3 regions of the Massilia sp. BHUDP2 genome follow, and region 3 is predicted to be linked to each of the others. Evidence: predicted binding sites of a transcription regulator. Region 3 holds the regulator's gene; each other region holds the start of a gene.
The links. The regulator sigma-54, encoded in region 3, starts transcription at its own class of promoters, with help from an activator protein. The targets are predictions, from matches to a motif close to TGGCANGNAANCTGCTTT.
Positions count from the first base shown of each region.

Region 1: a site for sigma-54 is predicted at 4,809-4,826, ahead of prpB (methylisocitrate lyase). Genes of this name have one in related genera too.
Region 2: a site for sigma-54 is predicted at 4,774-4,791, ahead of ACK6C6_RS08275 (PEP-CTERM sorting domain-containing protein). Genes of this name have one in related genera too.

Region 1 is NZ_JBJUVW010000002.1:1,073,780-1,081,444, reverse strand. It holds gene ACK6C6_RS15480 (cystathionine beta-synthase) at 1-626, opposite strand, end outside; gene prpR (propionate catabolism operon regulatory protein PrpR) at 897-2,501, opposite strand; gene ACK6C6_RS15470 (DUF485 domain-containing protein) at 2,663-3,007, shown strand; gene ACK6C6_RS15465 (cation acetate symporter) at 3,004-4,665, shown strand; gene prpB (methylisocitrate lyase) at 4,873-5,763, shown strand; gene prpC (2-methylcitrate synthase) at 5,787-6,947, shown strand; gene acnD (Fe/S-dependent 2-methylisocitrate dehydratase AcnD) at 6,956-7,665, shown strand, end outside.
Region 2 is NZ_JBJUVW010000001.1:1,819,996-1,827,660, reverse strand. It holds gene ACK6C6_RS08315 (hypothetical protein) at 1-411, shown strand, start outside; gene ACK6C6_RS08310 (ATP-binding protein) at 408-1,229, shown strand; gene ACK6C6_RS08305 (phosphoadenosine phosphosulfate reductase family protein) at 1,226-2,071, shown strand; gene ACK6C6_RS08300 (recombination protein NinG) at 2,068-2,706, shown strand; gene ACK6C6_RS08295 (hypothetical protein) at 2,703-2,942, shown strand; gene ACK6C6_RS08290 (hypothetical protein) at 2,939-3,139, shown strand; gene ACK6C6_RS08285 (hypothetical protein) at 3,136-3,639, shown strand; gene ACK6C6_RS08280 (hypothetical protein) at 3,636-3,953, shown strand; gene ACK6C6_RS08275 (PEP-CTERM sorting domain-containing protein) at 4,109-4,738, opposite strand; gene ACK6C6_RS08270 (hypothetical protein) at 5,024-5,395, shown strand; gene ACK6C6_RS08265 (hypothetical protein) at 5,392-5,535, shown strand; gene ACK6C6_RS08260 (HNH endonuclease) at 5,584-6,249, shown strand; gene ACK6C6_RS08255 (HNH endonuclease) at 6,290-6,673, shown strand; gene ACK6C6_RS08250 (HNH endonuclease) at 6,614-7,525, opposite strand.
Region 3 is NZ_JBJUVW010000003.1:230,010-237,674, reverse strand. It holds gene lptA (lipopolysaccharide transport periplasmic protein LptA) at 1-319, shown strand, start outside; gene lptB (LPS export ABC transporter ATP-binding protein) at 328-1,107, shown strand; gene ACK6C6_RS17830 (RNA polymerase factor sigma-54) at 1,123-2,598, shown strand; gene hpf (ribosome hibernation-promoting factor, HPF/YfiA family) at 2,657-3,010, shown strand; gene ACK6C6_RS17820 (enoyl-CoA hydratase/isomerase family protein) at 3,153-4,238, shown strand; gene rapZ (RNase adapter RapZ) at 4,359-5,237, opposite strand; gene hprK (HPr(Ser) kinase/phosphatase) at 5,276-6,211, opposite strand; gene ACK6C6_RS17805 (PTS sugar transporter subunit IIA) at 6,264-6,746, opposite strand; gene queF (NADPH-dependent 7-cyano-7-deazaguanine reductase QueF) at 7,101-7,665, opposite strand, start outside.

The sequences.
Region 1 (7,665 bases), on a different contig from region 3:
TGCGGGTCGGCCAGCACGAATTCGAGGTTCGGCTGGGTCTTCTTGAAATAGCGCGACAGGCCGGTGAGGGTGCCGGAGGAGCCGACCCCGACCACGATGGCATCGAGCTTGTGGTTGACCTGGTCCCAGATCTCGGGACCGGTCGTGGTTTCGTGGGCGCGCGGGTTGGCCGGGTTGTTGAACTGGTCGGCGAACCAGGCGCCGGGGATCTCCCTGGCCAGGCGCGCCGCAACATCCTGGTAGTACTCGGGATGGCCCTTGCCGACGTCGGAGCGGGTCAGGTGGATCTCGGCGCCGAGCGCCTTCAGGTGCAGGATCTTCTCGGCCGCCATCTTGTCGGGGACGACCAGCACCACGCGGTAGCCCTTAATGCGCGCCACCAGGGCCAGCCCCAGGCCGGTATTGCCGGCGGTGGCCTCGACCACGGTGCCGCCTGGCTCCAGCAGCCCGTCGTGCTCGGCCTGCTCGATCATGGCGCGGCCGATGCGGTCCTTGATGGAGCCGCCGGGATTCTGGGATTCGAGTTTCAGGAACAGCTGGCAGGGACCGGTGTCGATCCGGGTCACTTCGATCAGGGGGGTATCGCCGATCAGGGAAAACAAAGCCGCTTGCGACGCATGTTGCATAGTGCCTCCGTCAGGCCGGGCAGGGCCCGGGCGGTGCGCCGCTTCATGGGCGGACGCTAGTCGAAGAGCTGGCGCTTGCTCGTATCAATGGGCGCCAGGCCATGTAAAAAAGTCATGATACGGCGATAATTTAACACGGTGTTGATCCAGCGCGGGGTGGGTCTTGTAGGGTGGACGGGTTTCCCGTCCGCGCGTTCAACTCCCCCTGGTATAGCTGCTTCGTCACTGTTCATGAGAAATTTGAACGCGCGGACGGCGAAGCCGTCCACCCTACGGGTTCTCACTTCTCAAGCGCCGCCACAGGGTCGTACGGCTGATGCCCAGATGCTTCGCTGCCGCATCGCGCTGGCCGTTGAAGCGCGCCAGCACCGCCGCAATGCTCTCGGTATCGGCCTCCGGCGTGGGCGCAGGCACCGTCGCCGCTTTGTTTAGTTCAGGGGCAATCGATACCAGGAAACTCGGCGTCAGCGCCTGCAGCGGCTCGGCCGCCAGGAACAGCGCCAGCCGCTCCATCAGGTTGCGCAGTTCGCGCACGTTGCCGGGCCAGCCGTAGGCTTCCAGCACGGAGGCGCAGGCCCGCATCTCGGCGTGCAGGTTCGGGTGCGGTCTGGCGCCCAGCGCCGCCAGTGCGTTCTTGAGCGACCATTCCCCCAGAGGCACGATATCCGCGACCCGTTCGCGCAGCGGCGGCAGGCTAAGTCGCAGCACCGCCAGCCGGTAGAACAGGTCGGCGCGGAAGCGTCCCTCGCGCACGCGCGCTTCCAGGTCGCAGTGGGTGGCGCTGATCACGCGCACCTCGATCGGCACCGGCCGCGTACCGCCCACGCGCATCACTTCGCGCTCTTCCAGCACGCGCAGCAGGCGCGTCTGCAGGCCAAGCGGCATCTCGCCGATCTCGTCGAGGAAGAGGGTGCCGCCGTTGGCCGCCTCGAACAGGCCGGCGTGGCCGCCGCGGCGCGCGCCGGTAAAAGCGCCTTCCTCGTGGCCGAACAGTTCGGATTCCAGCAGCGATTCGGCGATCGCGCCGCAGTTCACCGCCACGAAAGGACGGTTGGCGGCGCGCGCCGGGCCCTCGCGGTGGATGGCCTGCGCCACCAGTTCCTTGCCGCTGCCGGTCTCGCCCTGGATCAGCACCGTGGCCGGCGAGCGCGCGTACAGCACCACGGTCTGGCGCAGGCGTTCCATCGCGTTCGACTCTCCGCGCAGGTCGTGCAGGCCGCGCCGTGCACGGCGCGCATCGGCGCCCGCGATGCGGCGTCCGCGGCTCGCTTCCAGGTGGGTCAGGCGCGCCATCTCGAGTGCGTCGTCGAAGGCCTGGCGGATCGAGGCGGCCGAGTACAGGAACACCCCGGTCAGGCCCGCTTCCTCGGCCAGGTCGGTGATCAGGCCGGCGCCGACGATCACCTCGACCCCAAGCGCCTTCAGTTCGTTGAGGGAGGCGCGCGCATCCTCTTCGGTCACGTAGGTGCGCTGCGCGATCGCGATGCCGAAGGTGTCGGCGAACTCGGCCAGTTCGCGCAGCGGCGCCTGGTAGGTGATCACGCCGATGCGCCGGGACACGCGGCGGGCGCGCGCCAGGGCCTGCATCACGTCGAAGCCGCTGGCCTTGGCCACCACCACCGGCACCGAGATCCGGCCCTTGAGGTAGGCGGCGTTCGAACCGGCGGCGATCACCACGTCGCAACGCTCGGTCGCGAGGCGCTCGCGCAGCGTGCGCGCGGCTTCGTCGAAGCCGAGGTGGACCGGTTCGATCGTCGCCAGGTGGTCGTACTCGAGGGTAATGTCGCGGAACAGGTCGGACAGGCGCGATACCGATACGGTCCAGATGACCGGCTTGTCGCCGCCGTCGCTGTGGCTGCGTGTGGATGGACTCATGCGGCAAGTGTAGCCGATTCCATGCGCCTGTCTTGAACTTGCAGGGGCAGCCGCTGTCAGTTACGCGTAAGCCAGCGTAAGAATGAGGTAAGGGCGCACCCGTAGGATTGGATCCAGCCCTGAATACCAGGCATCACCAGAATAGATAACAGGAGACACAAGTGGATCAAGACATCGTTCGGCGGGTCAAAGCCGACCCCAACTATCGCAAGCTGGTCACGAAGCGTTCGCGCTTCGGCTGGATCCTCACCTGGAGCATGATGGTCGTGTACTACGGCTTCACCCTGCTCTGCGCCTTCGACAAGGAATTCATGGGTAGCCGCATCGGCGACGGCGTCATGACCTGGGGCATTCCCCTGGGCCTGTTCGTGATCCTGTTCACCATCGTGGTCACCGCCATCTACGTGCGCCGCGCCAACAGCGAGTACGACCAGCTGACCGACGCCATCAAGGCTAACGTGGCCGGCGGCAACGGCAGCGGCAGCGGAAAGAAGGTGGCGGCATGAAGGCCCTGAACCGTTCTTCCGTCGCAGCTGCGCTGCTGCTCGCCAGCGGCGCCGCCCTGGCCGCGCCCGACCTCGGCCAGGCCACCAAGCAGGCCACCAACTGGACCGCGATCAGCATGTTCGCGCTGTTCGTGGTGGCGACCCTGTTCATCACCAAGTGGGCCGCCGCCAAGACCCGCTCGGCCTCCGACTTCTACACCGCCGGCGGCGGCATTTCCGGCTTCCAGAACGGCCTGGCGATCGCCGGCGACTTCATGTCGGCGGCAAGCTTCCTCGGCATTTCTGCCGCCGTGTTCCTGGACGGCTTCGACGGCCTGATCTACGCGATCGGCTTCCTGGTCGGCTGGCCGGTCATCACCTTCCTGATGGCCGAGCGCCTGCGCAACCTGGGCCGCTACACCTTCGCCGACGTGGCCGCCTACCGCTTCCATCAGAAGCCGATCCGCGTGTTCGCGGCTTCCGGCACCCTGGTGGTGGTAGCTTTCTACCTGATCGCGCAGATGGTCGGCGCCGGCCAGCTGATCAAGCTGCTGTTCGGCCTGGAATACTGGATCGCCGTCGTCATCGTCGGCGTCCTGATGATGGTCTACGTGCTGTTCGGCGGCATGACCGCGACCACCTGGGTGCAGATCATCAAGGCGGTGCTGCTGCTGTCGGGCGCTTCCTACATGGCCTTCGCGGTGCTGGCGCAGTACAACTTCAGCCCGGAACAGCTGTTCTCGGCCGCCACCGAGGTGCACGCCAAGGGCGATTCCATCATGGGCCCGGGCACCTTCCTGAAAGACCCGATCTCGGCGATCTCCTTCGGCATGGCGCTGATGTTCGGCACCGCCGGCCTGCCGCACATCCTGATGCGCTTCTTTACCGTCCCGAGCGCGAAAGAGGCGCGCAAGTCGGTGCTGTGGGCCACCACCTGGATCGGCTACTTCTACATCCTCACCTTCATCATCGGTTTCGGCGCGATTGTGCTGGTCGGCACCAACCCGGCCTTCAAGGATGCGGCCGGCAAGCTCCTGGGCGGCAACAACATGGCGGCGGTGCACCTGGCCAATGCCGTGGGCGGCGACATCTTCCTGGGCTTCATCTCGGCGGTGGCCTTCGCGACCATCCTGGCGGTGGTGGCCGGCCTGACCCTGTCGGGCGCCTCGGCGGTGTCGCACGATCTGTACGCCACCGTGTTCAAGAAGGGCAAGGCCAACAGCGCCGACGAACTGAAGGTCTCGAAGATCACCACCATTGCGCTCGGCGTGATCGCGGTGCTGCTCGGGATCGCGTTCGAAAAGCAGAACGTCGCCTTCATGGTGTCGCTGGCCTTCGCCATCGCGGCCTCGGCCAACTTCCCGGTGCTGTTCATGTCGGTGCTATGGAAGGATTGCACCACCCGCGGCGCCACCGTGGGCGGCTTCCTGGGCCTGGCCACCGCGGTCGTGCTGACCCTGGTGTCGAAGTCGGTGTGGGTCGACGTGCTCGGCAACGCCACCGCGATCTTCCCCTACACCTCACCGGCGATCTTCTCGATGGCGGTCGGCTTCTTCGGCATCTGGTTCTTCTCGGTGACCGACAAGAGCCCGCGCGCCGCGATCGACAAGGCCGGCTTCGAAGCGCAGGAAGTGCGTTCGGAAACCGGGATTGGTGCGGCGGCGGCAAGCGCACACTAAGCGCCTGCGCCTGGACCAAACCCCGCTGCGGCGGGGTTTTTTTGTTGCTACAATGTTTCATTTTGCGTTTCATGTTTCGTTTCGTTGAAACAAATGAGCTGTGGAAGCTGCGCCAAGTCCTTGATCCATAAGGAATGTCGGACTGGCACGCCACTTGCATTGGCAAGTGGGTATTCGATCAACGCATCATTCGAAAGGTTTAAAGGCATGAGCCACCACTCCGCCGGCGCCGCGTTCCGCAAGGCCGTCCAGGAAGAATCCCCGCTGCAGGTCATCGGCGCCATCAACGCCAACCACGCGCTGCTGGCCAAGCGCGCCGGCTACCGCGCCATCTACCTGTCGGGCGGCGGCGTCGCCGCCGGCTCCCTGGGCCTGCCGGACCTCGGTATCTCGGGCCTGGAAGACGTCCTGATCGACGTGCGCCGCATCACCGACGTATGCGACCTGCCGCTGCTGGTCGACATCGACACCGGTTTCGGCGCCTCGGCCTTCAACGTCGCGCGCACCGTGCGCTCGCTCATCAAGGCCGGCGCCGCCGCCTGCCACATCGAGGACCAGGTCGGCGCCAAGCGCTGCGGCCACCGTCCGGGCAAGGAAATCGTCAGCAAGGACGAGATGGTCGACCGCGTCAAGGCCGCCGCCGACGCGCGTACCGATGAGGACTTCGTGATCATGGCGCGTACCGATGCGCTGGCCGTGGAAGGCCTGGACGCCGCCATCGAGCGCGCTATTGCCTGCGTGGAAGCCGGCGCCGACATGATCTTCCCCGAAGCCATGACCAGCCTGGAGATGTATAAACAGTTCGCCGATGCCGTGAAGGTGCCGGTGCTGGCCAACATCACCGAGTTCGGCGCGACCCCGCTGTTCACGCTGGACGAACTGCGCAGCGCGAATGTCAGCATCGCCCTGTACCCGCTGTCGGCTTTCCGCGCCATGAACAAGGCGGCCGAGAATGTCTACAACGCGATCCGCCGCGACGGCACCCAGCAGAACGTGCTGGACACGATGCAGACCCGCGCCGAACTGTACGACCGCATCGACTACCACAGCTACGAACAGAAACTGGACGCGCTGTTCGCCCAGAAGAAGACCAAATAATTCAGCCTCAGGAGATTCCACGCATGAGCACCCAGAACAACGAGACCCCAACGTTCAAGCCGAAGAAATCGGTGGCCCTGTCCGGCGTTGCCGCCGGCAATACCGCGCTGTGCTCGGTCGGCAAGACCGGCAACGACCTCCACTACCGCGGCTACGACATCCTGGACGTCGCCACCACCTGCGAATTCGAAGAGATTGCCTACCTGCTGGTGCACGGCAAGCTGCCGACCCAGGCGGAACTGAAGGGCTACAAGGCCAAGCTGAAGTCGTTGCGCGGCCTGCCGCAGGCGGTCAAGAGCGCGCTGGAAGCGCTGCCGGCCGGCGCCCATCCGATGGACGTGATGCGTACCGGCGTGTCGGTGCTGGGCTGCACGCTGCCGGAAAAGGACGACCACAACGTCCCGGGCGCGCGCGACATCGCCGACCGCCTGATGGCCTCCTTCGGCTCGATGCTGCTGTACTGGTACCACTTCAGCCATAGCGGCAAGCGCATCGACGTGGAAACCGACGACGATTCGATCGGCGGCCACTTCCTGCACCTGCTGCACGGCGAAAAGCCGCGTGACTCCTGGGTGCGCGCGATGCACACCTCGCTGATCCTGTACGCCGAGCACGAGTTCAACGCCTCGACCTTCACCTCGCGCGTGATCGCCGGCACCGGTTCCGACATCCACTCGGCCATCACCGGTGCGATCGGCGCCCTGCGCGGCCCGAAGCACGGCGGCGCCAACGAAGTCGCGCTGGAGATCCAGAAGCGCTACGAGAACGCCGACGAAGCCGAGGCCGACATCCGCAACCGCGTGGCCAACAAGGAAGTCGTGATCGGCTTCGGCCACCCGGTCTACACCATCAGCGACCCGCGCAACGTGGTGATCAAGGAAGTGGCGCGTACGCTGTCGCAGGAAGCCGGCTCGATGAAGATGTTCGATATCGCCGAGCGCCTGGAATCGGTGATGTGGGAAGTCAAGAAGATGTTCCCGAACCTGGACTGGTTCTCGGCTGTCTCGTACCACATGATGGGCGTGCCGACCGCCATGTTCACGCCGCTGTTCGTCATCTCGCGCACCTCCGGCTGGGCCGCGCACATCATCGAGCAGCGCATCGACAACAAGATCATCCGCCCGAGCGCGAATTACGTGGGTCCGGAAGACCTGCAGTTCGTGCCGATCGCGGATCGAAAGTAAGCTGGATCATGAACACCAATCACCGCAAACCCCTCCCGGGCACCTCGCTGGACTACTTCGACACGCGCGCCGCGGTCGAGGCCATCCAGCCCGGCGCCTATGACACGCTGCCCTACACCTCGCGCGTGCTGGCCGAAAACCTGGTCCGCCGCTGCGACCCGGCCAGCATGCTAGATGCCCTCAAGCAGATCATCGAACGCAAGCGCGACCTCGACTTCCCCTGGTTCCCGGCGCGCGTGGTCTGCCACGACATCCTGGGCCAGACTGCGCTGGTCGACCTGGCCGGCCTGCGCGACGCCATCGCGGAGCAGGGCGGCGACCCCGCCATGGTCAATCCGGTGGTCCCGACCCAGCTGGTCGTGGACCATTCGCTGGCCGTCGAGTGCGGCGGCTTCGACCCGGACGCCTTCGCCAAGAACCGCGCCATCGAGGACCGCCGCAACGAAGACCGCTTCCACTTCATCGAGTGGACCAAGAAGGCCTTCCAGAACGTCGACGTGATCCCGCCGGGTAACGGCATCCTGCACCAGATCAACCTCGAGCGCATGTCGCCGGTGATCCAGAGCGAAGCCGGCGTGGCCTATCCGGACACCCTGGTCGGCACCGACTCGCACACCCCGATGGTCGACGCCCTGGGCGTGATCGCCATCGGCGTGGGCGGCCTGGAAGCCGAGAGCGTCATGCTGGGCCGCGCCTCGTACATGCGCCTGCCCGACAT
Region 2 (7,665 bases), on a different contig from region 3:
AGCCCAACGGCCGCTCCGCTGCCGCCTGCTCAAGCCCTGCCTGATCCGCAAGACCCGGCCTTGGTGCTGACCCTGGCCCTGCGCCCGCTCGGCGTCTCGGCTCTGTCGACCCATCCGACCGTGATCGCCTGGGCCGACGCCGGCGTACAGGTCGAGACCTTGACCGAAGCGGTGCGCATGGCTCGCGAGCACAAGCCGACCGGCACGATCCCGCCGAACTACCTCGCGCCGATCGTCGACAAGCTGCTCAACCCCGGCGCCGCAGCCCCTGCTGGGCGGGGTTCCGCGCCGGTCAACGAAAAGTTCCACTTCTCGCACCTGGACCGCTCCGGCGACCAGGCTGCAGCGGAAGCCAGCCGACAACGCCACGGCATCACCATGCCGGGCCCTGACGAGGATCTCGAGATATGAGCGACGACAACCTGCAAACCGTTAGCGGCGCACTGTCGCCGCTTGGCTCCGATTGGGCCGCAATTGGCGCGCAATTCGGTGCGAAGCTGGCGATGGTCGCCGGCGAATGCCCGCAGCACGGCCCGGCGGAAGTCCTGACCCGCGCCGGCGCCGCCTGGAGCTGCCCGCGATGCCTCGAGATGGCGATGGCCGCCGAGACCCGTGCACTGTGGCTGCAGACCCGCGCCGCGGACTTGATGGCCACCGCGACCATCCCGGCGAAGTACGTCGGCCAGCGCTTCGTCGCCAGCACCGACGAGCAGCGCATCGTCCTGCGTACCGCGCAGCAGTACCGCGACTTCATCCTGCGTGAGCCGGCCTGGGCGGCGCTGATCCTGGTGGGCATCACCGGCACCGGCAAGACCTTGCTCGCCTGCCAGCTGGGTCAGTCGCTGATCTCCAAGGCCTCGCGCTCGGTCCGCTACATCACCGCCGCCGGCATGATCAGCGAGATTCAGGCCAGCTACGGCCGCGAGGGCAAAAGCGAGGAAGGCGAGATCATGCGCTTCGCTCAGTACGACATCCTGATCCTCGACGAGATCGACGCCATCCGGAACACGGACAACGCCAACCTCCTGCTCACCGAGATCATCAACCGCCGCTACAACGAGGCCAAGCCGGTCATCGTGATCAGCAACCAGCCGTTCGACAACCTGGCGCGCTACGTGGGCGAGCGCGTGCACAGCCGCCTGTACGAGAACGCCTTCGTGTGCGACTTCCGGTGGGCGGATCAGCGGCGCGCTGGCGTCAATCAGCCTGCGCTGCAGGTGGTGCGATGAAGCGCGACCTGATGACGCTGGAGCTCGACCTGGGCGATGAGCGGCCGGCGCCGATCCCTGCACCCGTCGCCCTGCTGATCGAGCGCGGCGCCCTGTTCGTCGTGAACCATAGCGGCGGCAAGGATTCCCAGGCGATGTACCTACTGCTGCGCCAGCATGTCCCAGCTGACCAGTTGGCGATCGTGCACGCCGACCTGGGCGCTGTCGAATGGGCTGGGGCGTATGAGCACATCCTCGCCACTACGGCCGGCGAGCCGATCCACGTCTGCCGGGCGCGCCGGACCCTGCTGGAGATGATCGAGGAACGCGGCATGTTCCCGTCACCGCAGCAGCGTCAATGCACCAGCGATCTAAAGCGGGGCCCGATTGAGCGGACGATCCGCGAAATTACCCGGGCGCGCAAGGAGGCCGGGCACCCAGCCTGGGGCCTGATTGTCAACTGCATGGGGATGCGCGCCGAGGAGTCGGCGAACCGCGCCAGGCTGGCGACGTTCAAGCTACACGCCGGGAATAGCAAGGCTGGCCGCGAGTGGTATGACTGGCTGCCCATTCACGCCTGGTCGGAGGCCGATGTGTTCGCCGCCATCGCTGCCGCCGGCCAAAAGCCGCACGTGATCTACGCCTTGGGTATGCGGCGCTTCTCATGTGTCTTTTGCATCTACGCCACCGACGAAGACCTCAAGACCGCCGCCACCCTGGCTACCACTCGCCCCGAGCTCGTCAACGACCCGGGCATCTACCGCAAGTACGCCGGCCTGGAGCGCAGCACCGGCCAGGTAATGATGATGCCGAAGAATGGCGTCCGTCGCTCGCTGGAGCAAATCACTGGAGTCGCCGCATGAACCGCTCCCCCATCGCCCGCGCCAGCACCCTCAAGCCGGGCCCGAGAACGCGCAAGTGCGCCGTCAAGGGCTGCGGTAACCGCTTCCAGCCGCGGAGCATGATGCACAAGGTCTGCGGCCCGGAATGCGCTGAAGTGCACGCGGTAGCGGAGCGGAAGCGCCTGGCCGCCAAGCTCGCCGCCGCCGACCGCGCCGAGACCAAGGCGAAGCTGGCCAAGTTCAAGCGCCGCCCTCAGTACGTCGCCGAGGCGCAAGAGGCCTTCAACGAGTACATCAGAGAGCGGGACCGGAATCAGCCCTGCATTTGCTGCGGCTCCTTCCAGGCCGCCGGCGAAGGCTCGCTCGTTGGCGGCGGCTGGGATGCCGGCCATTACATCAGCCGCGGCCACGCTTCGCACTTGCGCTTCGATGAGCGCAACGTGCACAAGCAGCGGAAGGGCTGCAACAAGCCGGGCGGCACGACCCGCGCCAAGTACCGGGCCGGCCTGGTGGGGCGCTATGGCGAGCAGTACGTCGCCGAGCTGGAAGCGCTCGAGTACGCGCCGCCGAGCCGGGATCTGACGATTGCAGAGCTGGTGCGGATCAAAGAGACCTATCGCGCGAAGCTGCGCGAACTGAAGAGGGAGGCGGCGTGAACTCCTTGTATGGAATGCCGGTGATCGTGAACCCGATGCTTGACGATGTGCCCAAGATGCGCCTGAGCGAGAGTGTGCGTCAGATCGTGACGCCCGAGTTCGCCGCCTCGGTCGATCGCTGGATGCTCGACTTCTTCGGTGCTGAGAATCGAGTGCTGGTCCTACAGGGGCAAACTTTCGTCGTTGGGCCAAAGACGCTGGCTGCACTCAGACTGCAAGGGAAGTTCCTGCCATGACGAACAGCGAACGACTTCATGCCTGGATCGGCGAGCACATGCCCGAGATCGCTCAGGATTTGGCCTGCAGGAACCCGGCCCTGTTCCGCGCTCGCCTCAACGCCCTCACCGGCGCCCAGGTATGCAGCTGCGACACGATAGAAGACGGAAGCGCCCGGTTCCTCGCGGCGCTTCGAGATTTGACAGGAGAGCTATGACCGAACGCCGCGCAACGATTACCCTGAGCTGGCGCCCGGGCATGCCCACGCGCCGGGAAGACGACTACCGCGAGGTGACCCATTTCCAGCCGGTGAATTGCCCTCGCCCTGCGTCGGCTGTGCAAGAGCAGCGCGCCATCGAGTCGCGCCTGATCAACTGGAGCCGCTGGACGACTGCCCCAATGCACAGCCGCGTCGCCTCCAGCCAGACCGGGGCCATATGCGACCGACTGCGCCGCGCTGCCCTGGGTGATCAGGACAGCAGCGACGAGCGCCGCAAGATCGACGAGAACGATGCGCTGCTGATCGAGCGGAACCTCTGGAAGCTGCGCGGCACCCAGCGGTCCCTGCTGCGCATGCACTACGTGAACAACTGGCGGTGGCCGGTCATCTTGCGCATGCTCAGGCAGAAGGTGCGGAAGGCGCACTTCGATATCCTGTTGGCCAACGCGCAGGAGGCGATAGAATATGAGATCGACAATACCAAGAGGGCAAGATGATCAGTCAAAAGCCGGTGCCAAATGACACGGTGCGCCATTACCTGCAGCGCGCAGCGGAAGCGGGCGGGATTCAGGTGAAGTGGGATCAGGAGAACGGGTTCACCCGCTACGATAACAACGCCAGGTGGAATCCTTGGGACGACAACGGCGACGCGCTCGACCTGGCCGAAAAGATGATGATGACGTTCTCGCTTGAGCCCTCCCGCGTGGCCGTGCACTGGGGTCTTTACGGCGAAGAGGAGAACACGCAGGATACGTACGCGACCCTGCGTCGGCTCATCGTGCGTGTTGCAGCCGAGTCAGGAGCCGCCTAAAGCGCTCCAAATTTCTTGACAACAGGAAAACTCAGCGGTACATTCCTAGTCACAACTTAATTCCGTCTAGAAAGACGTGCGGCGGTTCCCTGAAGGGAGCCCGCGGCTTCTCTAGAGTAAAGCCCGCGCCGAAAGGTCAGCGGGCTTTTTGCTTATTACTGCGGCTTGCGACGACGCAGGCCGGCGACACCCAGGGCGCCGATCGCTAGCAGGGCGAAGCTGCCTGGCTCGGGAACGCGACCTGGGCCAATATAGGTTGGCACAGTGCGATAGACCCCCTCGGTGTACCCGCCCATTGAATCGAGATAAGCAATCAGGTCTTTGCTAATCTCGCCTCTTGATGCGGTACCGTAGTGGATCCCGGAAAAGTTTCTGAATCTGCAACCGGTCTCGTCCCAGCACATATAAATCGAATTCTCGTAGGTCGCCATGTAGTTGAAGCTCCCTCCGGTGCCTCGCGAGAAAGTGACGCGCAGGTCGGTGAACTGATCACTGCCGAAGTCGCTGGTCACAGAGAAATTCGTTGGTCCATTCTGCTTAAAATATGTGGTCGTAGCTGCGATTATGGTGCTGCCCTCCCCTTGCTGCGCAGGATACAGGCCTTGTAGGAAGGGGAAGAATGGATTCGGCACATCCTGCCTTATCTGAAAGTCGGCGATGGATTGGTCGTCCTCGTGCATGACAATGAAGCCTGACACGGGACCGCCTAGATTAAACTGGACATAACCAGCTGAGGCATTAGCCGAGAGCAGAGCTGCTGCTGCAAGAGCGATTAGTTTTTTCATGTCTATCCCTAAATATAAGTTGGATGCCAGCTGCTAGAGCAATCAGCGTGCCAGCAAGTAATATTCCTGCAAAATCATAGGGATGGGCACAGGCCAAGTGCGCGCCACGTTGCCCATGTAAAGGCTGCCGACGCTTTTCTATGCGCGCCGCATTACACCTTATCGTATTGCTAATTAGTTAGCTCCCCAGTTACAATCGAAGCTCGACCAGTGGTGTTGGCATAGCTGGTCGTTTAGCCGCCACGCAGGCCCCTGCGCTGGCGGCTTTTTACTGCAGTGTCTCCAATGCTGACGATCAATCAGCATCTTCGCCCCGGCTCGCAACAGCTGGGGCTTTTTTATTCTGAGGTCTGCCATGAGCGTCGAAGCGGAAGTGCTGTGGCTGCGCATCTTGGTGCAGGTATGCCGCGAGCAGTCAATCATCGACGCCAAGCCATGAGCCCCGAGGCTGAGGTTTATCGGGGCGTCATTGTCCGCGCTGTCACCGGCATGCGCCCGGCGATGATCGCCACGGTGGATGACGCGACCCGGCTTGAGTCGCTGTGCGAGCAGCTGGCCAGGGCTGAGCGGATCGGCGAGATGCTTCAGGACCAGGGATTCAACCCTTGCCGCCTTCCGATTGATGAGGCGGTGAAGCTGCTGCTGGAGAAGCCATGAAGCTCACCACCCTCAAGTCCCGGCTGCAGACCGTCGGCCCGCGCCTGTCCGCCCTGCCCGTTGCTACCGGTACCGTAGAGCGTAAGCGAGGCGCTGGGCGGGCGCCGAATTTTCTTTTTTTCTCTACCGTTGGACAGTAAACTTTTACTGTTGAGTGACGGCTCTCGTCACGAGTCAGTGAGGGTGAAATGAGCAAAGCAGATGACCAAGGCCGCAAGGTTTGCGTTGATTGCGGTGTCGAGAAGGACATTTCCGAGTTCGGCATTCATTCACCCGGGTTTCGACGGGCAAACTGCAAAGTGTGTCGTCGGGCGGCTGGCGTTCAATTCCACAAGAAGAACAAGGACGAGATCAACGCCAAAAAGAGAGAGGCTCGAGCTGCAAACGTCGAGTATCACCGGGAGCGCAATAAGCAGTGGTACTACGACAATCACGAGAAGGCAAAAGCAAAGCGCGCAGAGTGGCGGGCTGCGAACCCGGAGCGTATGCGCGCTGCTACTGCTGCATGGCGGGCGAAGCATCCAGATAGGCAGAAGGCCGCCGAGGAGGCATGGCGAGCGGCCAATCCTTGGTTCACGCGGTCCTCATTGATCCGCAGGCGCGCACAGCTGGCGGTTAGCAAGGGAAGGCTTTCTCGAGACATCGTCCAAAGACTCCTTGCCTTGCAGCGTGGTCGTTGCGCGTGTTGTGGTGAGAGTCTTGGTGATGAGTACCATTTAGATCACATAATGCCTCTCGCTCTAGGCGGGGCCAATATTGACGCCAACATGCAGCTCTTGCGGGCAATCTGCAACCTGCGCAAGGGTGCAAAGCATCCGGTTGAATACATGCAGGACAAGGGCTTCTTGCTATAGCAGCACAATAGCCCGAAACCTGTGAAACAAGGGAGTCGGGATGGCTTGGGGCACAAAGAGCCGACACGAGCGCGGCTACGACAGTGCCTGGGTCAAGGTGCGCAACGAGGTGATGAAGCGCGACTGCGGTCTATGTCAGACCTGCCAGCGCGCCGGCCGCACCTCGCTCGCTCACGCTGTTGACCACATCGTAAGCAAGGCCAAGGCTGCAGCCCTTCAGTGGCCCCGCGCCAAGACCGATCACCCATCCAATTTGGAAGCGATCTGCAACCCCTGTCACCTCGTCAAAACGGAGGCTGAGCAGGGGAAGCGGAGGCGGTCGACCGTGGCAATTGGCCCGGACGGCTGGCCTGTCTCGCTCGACTTACGGAATGAAGACGTTATCCCGATGATACTTGAGGAATGCGAGACGCTGCTGGGATAACAATGCTTGGTTTAGCCCTGCAACTGGGTTTCCAGCTGCGTTAGTTAGTCCCAGAGATGCACCCACGGTCTTTGGCAACAAACTAGAAATTCGCATTGCACCAGTAGTTTCAAAAGAAATGAGACCGCGGTCGAAAAGCACATCCACGTGGGCACTCAAAGCGATTCCGTTGTCTGGAGTAAGTCTCTCAGCATTGGTTGAGACGGCCCAAGGTTTTATGTGAGAAGCACGAAGCAAGGCAGGGAATGCGATATTCAAAACGCCACATGTGTCCCCACACGCGGCAAGAACGTTTTGTCGGAATTGCTGTTGACCTATACGAATCTGGACTAAGGCCGCCGCAGATGTAGCGGGTGGCACTACAGCACCCGCTGTATTCAAGTATGGTGCAACAACTCCAGTGGATGGGTTGAAGCCCAGCTCTGCCAGTAATGCGTTGCCTGCCTGATCTGAAATCGCGCAAGCGTATGTATAAGAAGTTGTACCTGCAGTCGTTATCAGCTTAGGAATCGCTGAAGCTAGGGCTGAGCTGATAACTGGATTCGAATAAAGGTGGGCTGCGGTACGTGGGCATGGGGCAGGAAAATATTCAGCTGTAGCACAGTAGCCTGTGGTTGCCCAGCCTCCAGTGTGGGTGCCAGGCTTAGGAGCGTTGTTCACAGCGGCAGTCTTTACGATCGCTATGTAATCGATCTTGCTGGGTCCTTTGCAGATAACGATGTCACCTGGCTTAAACAACCCAACGTTAGTGTGATGCTTGAAGGTGGGAGTAGATCCACTCGGCGCCCAGAAGAATCCTCCTGCTCTCTCTGCTGCTGCACTGCTGCCTTGATTGACCCAGTAAAACGCCATTGCATAGCTCCTGTTGACATGCCAAATAGTTAAACGGAAAACGTGATCAGCATTGCAGTTTAGCTGAGGGCCAACTAAGAGAAATGCGCGAATTATCACTATGGTGCCGCCTGTGCTACCTCATCCGCCTGCAACTATGC
Region 3 (7,665 bases):
CAACAACGGCAAGCTGGCGACCTTCCGCCAGAAGCGCGACGGCGGTCCCGACCTGTGGGTCGAGGGCCAGGCCCAGCGCATCGAATACGACGAGCGCGCCGAACTGGTCAAGCTGTTCACCAGCGCCGAGGTGCGCGAGCTGGAGGGCGGCCGCATGACCAACGAGATCAAGGGCCCCTTCATCTCCTACGACAACCGCCGCGAGGTCGCGCAGGTGCGCAACGATCCCACCGGCCAGAGCAAGGTGGGCGGCGGCCGCGGTACCCTGATCATCGCGCCGCGCCGTACCACGGCGCCAGCCGAAGGTGCAAAGCAATGACGGCAGCCATGAGCGCAAGTACGGACGCAGCGGCCACCGCGGTCGAAGGCTGCAGCACCCTGATCGTCAAGGGCCTGCAGAAGAGCTACGGCAAGCGCTTGGTGGTGCGCGACGTGTCGCTGCAGGTCGAGTGCGGCGAAGTGGTGGGCCTGCTCGGCCCCAACGGCGCCGGCAAGACCACCTCCTTCTACATGATCGTCGGCCTGGTGCCCTCGGACGCCGGCACCATCGACATCAACGGCACCGACATCTCGAGCCTGCCGATCCACCGCCGTGCGGTGCTGGGCCTGTCCTACCTGCCGCAGGAAGCCTCGGTGTTCCGCAAGCTGACGGTGGAGGAGAACATCCGCGCCGTGCTGGAACTGCAGCGCGTGGACGGCAAGCCGCTCACCCGCGACCAGATCAACGAGCGCCTCGACACCCTGCTGGCCGAACTGCAGATCGAGAAGCTGCGCGAGAACCCGGCGCTGTCGCTGTCGGGCGGCGAACGGCGCCGCGTCGAGATCGCGCGCGCGCTCGCGACCAACCCGCGCTTCGTGCTGCTCGACGAACCCTTCGCCGGCGTCGATCCGATCGCGGTGATCGAGATCCAGCGCATCGTGCGCTTCCTGAAGGAGCGCAACATCGGCGTCCTGATCACCGATCACAACGTGCGCGAGACGCTCGGCATTTGCGACCGCGCCTACATCATCAACCAGGGGGCGGTGCTGGCCTCGGGCCGCCCTGACGACATCATCGCCAACGAATCCGTACGGCGCGTGTACCTCGGCGAGCACTTCAGGATGTAATCAAGAGCACCAGGCATGAAACAGTCTCTCCAGCTACGCACTTCGCAGCACCTGGCGCTCACGCCGCAGCTGCAGCAGTCGATCCGCCTGCTGCAGCTCTCCACGCTCGAACTGCACCAGGAGATCGAGCAGATCCTGCACGACAACCCGCTGCTCGAACGGCTCGACGATCCGCTCGACCGCTCGGTGCGGCTTCTGGCGGACGGCGCGATCAATACCGCGCCGGCGAATGGCGAAGCGCCGGCGCCCCAGCCGGGGCAGGAAGGGCAGGAGGGCGCGAAGGCCGAGCCCGAGGGCACGGATGGCGAAGACCATGGGGAGCGTGGCGAGGCGGATGCGGATTGGGGCGGTGAAGGCGGCGGCGCGCGCAGCAGCGACGACGAGGACGGCCGTCCGCAGCTGGAAGCCGACGGCATCACGCTGCGCGAACACCTGACGGAACAGATCCGCCTGACCGGCTGCAGCCTGCGCGATCGCGCGCTGGCCGAGCTGGTGATCGATGCGCTCGACGACAACGGCTACCTGGAAGAGCCGCTCGACGACATCCATGCGCGCCTGCCGGCAGAACTCGAGATCGAGATGGACGAGCTGCGCTGCGCGCTGGCGCTGGTGCAGAGCCTGGACCCGGTGGGCGTGGGCGCGCGCAGCGCGGCCGAATGCCTGGCCCTGCAGATCCGCCGCATGCCGGGCGTGCCCCTGGTGACGCGGCGCCTTGCCTTGAAGATCGTCGAAGGCTACCTGACCTGGTTCGCGCAGCGCGAATACACCAAGCTGAAAAAGGCGCTCGACTGCGACGACGAAGACCTGCGCGAGGTGCAGGCCGTGGTCCGCCAATGCAATCCGCACCCGGGCGCCGCCTTCGGCTCGGGCACGTCCGACTACGTGGTGCCGGACGTGATCGTGCGCCGCGCCAAGGACGGCTGGGCCGTCTCGCTGAACCCGGAAGTGATGCCGAAGCTGCGCGTGAACAGCCTGTACGCGAACCTGCTCAAGCAGGGTAGAAGCGAAAGCCAGATGGGCGCGCAATTGCAGGAAGCCAAGTGGCTCATCAAGAACATGCGCCAGCGCTTCGACACGATCCTGCGTGTTGCCGAGGCAATCGTCGAGCGCCAGCGCAACTTTTTCAGCCACGGCGCGGTTGCCATGCGCCCTCTTGTTTTGCGTGAGATAGCTGATACACTAGGCCTACACGAGAGCACGATCTCGCGTGTAACCACGCAGAAATACATGCTGACCCCGCACGGCATGTTCGAGCTGAAGTACTTCTTCGGAAGCCACGTCGCCACCGAAGCGGGGGGAGAAGCCTCCTCGACGGCGATCCGCGCGCTTATTGCGCAATTGACAGGAGCAGAAGACCCTAGGAATCCTCTATCCGACAGCAAGATCGCGGAGATGCTCGGGGAACAAGGTATGGTCATTGCGCGCAGGACGGTTGCCAAATACCGCGAAGCGCTCAAGATTCCGCCCGTCAGCCTCCGCAAATCCCTGTAAAGCACCTGCCCACTCTCACCTTGTGGCGCGGGCAGGGCACCTTCCCAAAGGAGTGTGTATGAACCTCACAATCAGCGGCCACCATCTCGAAGTCACCCCCGCCATCCGTGAATACGTTCAGAATAAGCTCGAGCGCATCACCCGCCATTTCGACCACGTGATCGACACCCACGTGTTCCTCGCCATCGATAACCTCACTGAAAAAGAAAAACGGCAAAAGGCCGAGATCAACCTACAGGTATCGGGCAAAATTCTGCATGTGGCGAGTGCTGCGCAAGATCTGTATGCGGCCATCGACACCTTGATGGACAGGTTGGACAGGCAGGTTCTGAAACACAAATCCATGCTGCAAAATCATAACCACGTGGCGCACAAGCGCCTTCCGGACAACGGAGAAGCCGCTGCCGCGTAACTGATACGGGTAGCCGCAAACACAGCAAGGGCGTCTGAGGGGACGCCCTTTTTGCTTTTGTACAATACCTGTTACTTTTCCACGCTTCCGTTTGTACAAATGTTCTGTAGAATGCATGTCTTTTCGATCACAGAATACCATCATGACCGATACCGTCCTGACCCGCGTTGCCAACCGCACCGGCGTCATCACGCTCGACCGGCCGAAGGCGCTGAACTCCCTCTCGCTCGACATGGTGCGCGCCCTGAGCGCCATCCTGCTGCAATGGAAGGATGACGCAGGCATCGACGCGGTGGTCATCACCAGCAGCAGCGAGAAGGCCTTGTGCGCCGGCGGCGACATCCGCTTCTTCCACGAGATGGGCCACGTCGGCCCCATGGGCGGCAGCGCGCTGCTGGAAGACTTCTTCACCGAAGAATACGCGCTGAACCACCTCATTCATTTCTACCCGAAGCCCTACATCGCCGTGATGGATGGCGTGGTGATGGGCGGCGGCATGGGCATCGCCCAGGGCGGACCTAGCTGCGGCCTGCGCATCGTGACCGACCGCACCAAGATGGCGATGCCCGAGGTGAACATCGGCCTGTTCCCGGACGTGGGCGGCAGCCACTTCCTGTCGCATGCGCCGGGCCAGCTGGGCCAGTACCTGGGCCTGACCGGCCTGACCATCGGCGCGGCCGATGCGCTGTATGTGGGGTTGGCGGACGTGTACGTGCCGGGCGCGGAACTGGCCGGCCTGATGGCGCTGGTCGAGACGACCCCGGGCGCGCAGCTGCCGGCGGCGATCCGCAGCTATGCGGCGCAATTCGCGGGCCAACTGGGGCCGAGCGAACTGCAGGCGCAGCGCGGCGTGATCGATGCGCACTTCGGCGCCGCCAATGTGGCGATGATCATGGCTTCGCTGGGTCGTGACGAGAACCCGTTCGCGCAGAAGGCGCTGAAGGCGATGCGCCAGCGCTCGCCCCTGATGATGTGCGTGACCCACGAACTGCTGCTGCGCGGCGCCTCGCTGGACGTGGCGGACTGCCTGCGCATGGAGCGCAACCTGGTGCGCCGCAATTTCGAGCACGGCGAAGTGCTGGAAGGCGTGCGGGCGCTGGTGATCGACAAGGACAACCAGCCGAAGTGGAATCCGCCGACGCTGGAGGAGGTGAAGCCCGAGATGGTGGCGCGCTTCTTCGAGCCGGTGTGGCCTGATTACGCACACCCGCTGCGCCACCTGTCCTGACGTTTCTCGTAGGGTGGACGGCTTCGCCGTCCGCGCGTTCAAACAGCCCTTGCGCTGCGACGTCGCATCAATTTATCCCGGAGTTGAACGCGCGGTCGGCAGAGCCGACCACCCTACGGTTTAATGGGACGCGTGCTTCGGCTGCTCGCGGTGACGAATGATCACCCGCTCCGTCTGCCCAAAGTAGGCCCCCAGCCTTTCCGCCATGTAGACCGAACGGTGCTGCCCGCCGGTACAGCCCACCGCCACGGTGAGGTAGGACCGGTTGTCCGTTTTGAACGAGGGCAGCCACTTTGCAACAAAAGCGCGGATATCTTCCAGCATCTCCACCGCGCTCGGCTGGGCGTCGAGGAAGGCGATCACCGGCGCGTCCTTGCCCGTGAGCGGGCGCAGCGCCAGGTCGTAGTAGGGATTGGGAACCGCGCGCACGTCGAACACGAAGTCGGCATCCAGCGGCACCCCCACTTTGAAAGCGAAGGATTCGAAGAACAGGGTCAGCGGGGCATGCTCGAGGTCGGCCAGTTCCTTGACCCAGGCGCGCAGCTTGTTGGCGGACAGTTCCGAGGTGTCGATCACGTGGCCCAGGTTCTCGATCGCCGACAGGCGCTCGCGCTCCTCGGCGATGCATTCGATCAGGGTGCGGCGCGAGGCCGGATTCTCGCCCGGGCGCAGCTCGTGCGACAGCGGGTGGCTGCGCCGCGTCTCGGAGAAACGCGCCACCAGCGAGTGCGTGCTCGAGGTCAGGAACATCACCTTGACGTTGTGGCCTTCCTCTTTCAGGTGGCGCACGCTCACCGGCAGTTCGACCAGCGATTCGGCACTGCGCGCATCGACAGCGACGGCGATTTTCTCCGTGCCTTTTTCACTGACCGCATACACCAGGGCCGGCAGCAGGGCCGGCGGCAGGTTGTCGACGCAGTAGTAGCCTGCGTCTTCCATGACATTCAGGGCAACCGACTTGCCCGAGCCGGAAATACCGGTAATGAGGACGATGTGCATGCTTGGGATGATACCCCAAATGGCGAAGTGATCGTACCTCAGTCGGCGCTCATGGCCTGGCGCTGGCGCTCCATGAACTCCTGCAGCGTATCGATGCCGCGCAGCTGCAGGATGGTGTTGCGCACGGCGGCCTCGAGCAGCACCGCGATGTTGCGGCCGGCCGCCACCGGAATGACCACCTTGCGGATCGGCAGGCCCAGCACGTCCTCGGTCGGGTGGTGGAAAGGCAGGCGCTCGACCTCTTCGTCGAGCGCGCCGCGCTTGACCAGGTGGACGATGAGCTTGAGGCGCATCTTGCGGCGCACCGCGGTCTCACCAAAAATCGCCTTGATGTCCAGCAGGCCCAGGCCGCGCACTTCCAGCAGGTTCTGCAGCAGCGGTGGGCAGCGGCCTTCGATCATGTTCGGCGCGATGCGCGAGAATTCCACCGCGTCGTCGGCTACCAGGCCGTGCGAACGCGAGATCAGTTCCAGGCCCAGCTCGCTCTTGCCCAGGCCCGAGTCGCCGGTGATCAAGACGCCCACGCCCAGCACGTCCATGAACACGCCGTGCATGATGACGCGCTGCGCCAGCTTCTTGGATAAATACACGCGCAGGAAGTCGATCACCTGCGCCGCCGGTAGCGGGGTCGAGAACAGGGGAATGTTCTGCTCGTCGCAAATGGCCAGGATGTCGGGCGGGGTTTCCAGACCCTGGGCGATGATCAGGGCCGGCGGGCCACCACCGATCAGCTCACCGATCACGTGGGTGCGCGAGCTGGATTTCAGGCGGTGGTAATAGTTCAGTTCCTGGTGTCCGAACACCTGGATCCGGCCCGGGTGAATCAAATTCAGGTGGCCGACCTGGTCGGCGGCCGAGGCCGCGTCGCCCGCGATCTGCCGCTCGCCGCCGGGGAAACCCGCGAACCAGCCCAACTGGAGGCTGTCGCGGTTGTCATCGTACAAACGCTGGATGGTCAGCGGAGTCTGCAGCATGGGCATATCGTCGGATGCGCGGCCAATTGCCGCACGGACAGTCTAATACAAATCAGCCCAAGGCCTGCAAGCTCGGTTGCCAGTTGATGATGCGTTCGTGGACCGACTTCGGATCCGGATCGGTGGCCAGCGCGTTGCGCACGGCTTCGTCCGAGAACAGCTCGGCGATTTCCGACAGGATTTCGAGGTGCTGCTGGGTCACGTGGTCCGGGATCAGGAGGAAGAACAGCAGGCTGACCGGCTGGCCGTCAGGCGATTCGAAGGGAATCGGTTCCTTCAGGCGCACGAAGGCCGCCAGCGGCGACTTCAGGCTCTTCGAGCCCTTGATCCGCCCGTGCGGCACGGCGACGCCATGGCCGAGACCGGTGGAGCCGAGGCGCTCGCGTGCGAACAGGTTGTCCGACACGGTAGAACGGGCGATGCCGCAGTTGTTCTCGAAAATCAGGCCAGCCTGCTCGAATGCACGCTTTTTGCTGGAAACTTCCAGATCCAACTGCACGTTCTCGAGCGAGAGGATTTTGCAAAGGTTCGTCATAACTTGTATGCCATGCACAGGGTGGGGTGTGCTTGCGAGGCGGAATTATAGGCCTGTTTCAGGACGGTGACATTCGATTTCGCATCTGTACAGGCATACAGTCACCTACATGGGGACGGTATGGCGAAAGCGTAGTGTTTTGCCATGAAATCGGCTTAGCAATTAAACGCAATTTCCTAAGCGAAATCGCAGGGAAAGTGGCGCAAATGGAGGTGCGATAGCCTTCGCACCATCTTTTCCATGCATTGTGCCCGTTTTTTGAGCACGACGTTCGGATGCCGTTTTTGTATCAAAAACTTGCGCCGGGTGTGGCTGAAAACGCACAGCCGGCTTGCAAGCGTACACGGTTTCAGGTTATTGACGCGCGGTGCGCAGGTTGGACGGCTTGCCGGTGCTGAAATTGGCGCGCCAGGGATTGATGTCGAGTCCGCCGCGGCGGGTATAGCGTGCATACACCGCCAGCTTGGTCGGCTTGCACTGGCGCAGCACGTCCATGAAGATGCGCTCGACGCATTGCTCGTGGAATTCGTTGTGCTCGCGGAAGCCGATCAGGTACTTGAGCAAGCCTTCCTGGTCGATCTGCGGACCGACATAGCGGATCTGCACGGTGCCCCAGTCCGGCTGGCCGGTGACGAGGCAATTCGATTTCAGCAGGTGCGACACCAGGGTTTCCTCGACCGGCGCTTCCGTCTGGTTGGCGCTCAGGAGTTCGGGCGAGGGGACGTACTGGTCGATCTCCACGTCGAGGCGGTCGAGCAGGCTGCCTTCCAGTTCGCCCATTGCCAGGCTGCCGAAGGCGTCGGGCGTGGTGATCGTCACGTGCACCGGCGCGCCGAAAGCTGCGGACAGGTCCTGGCGCAGCAGTTCGGCCAGCGCATCGGTACCAGCCAGGCGGGTCTGGTTGAAGGAATTCAGGTAG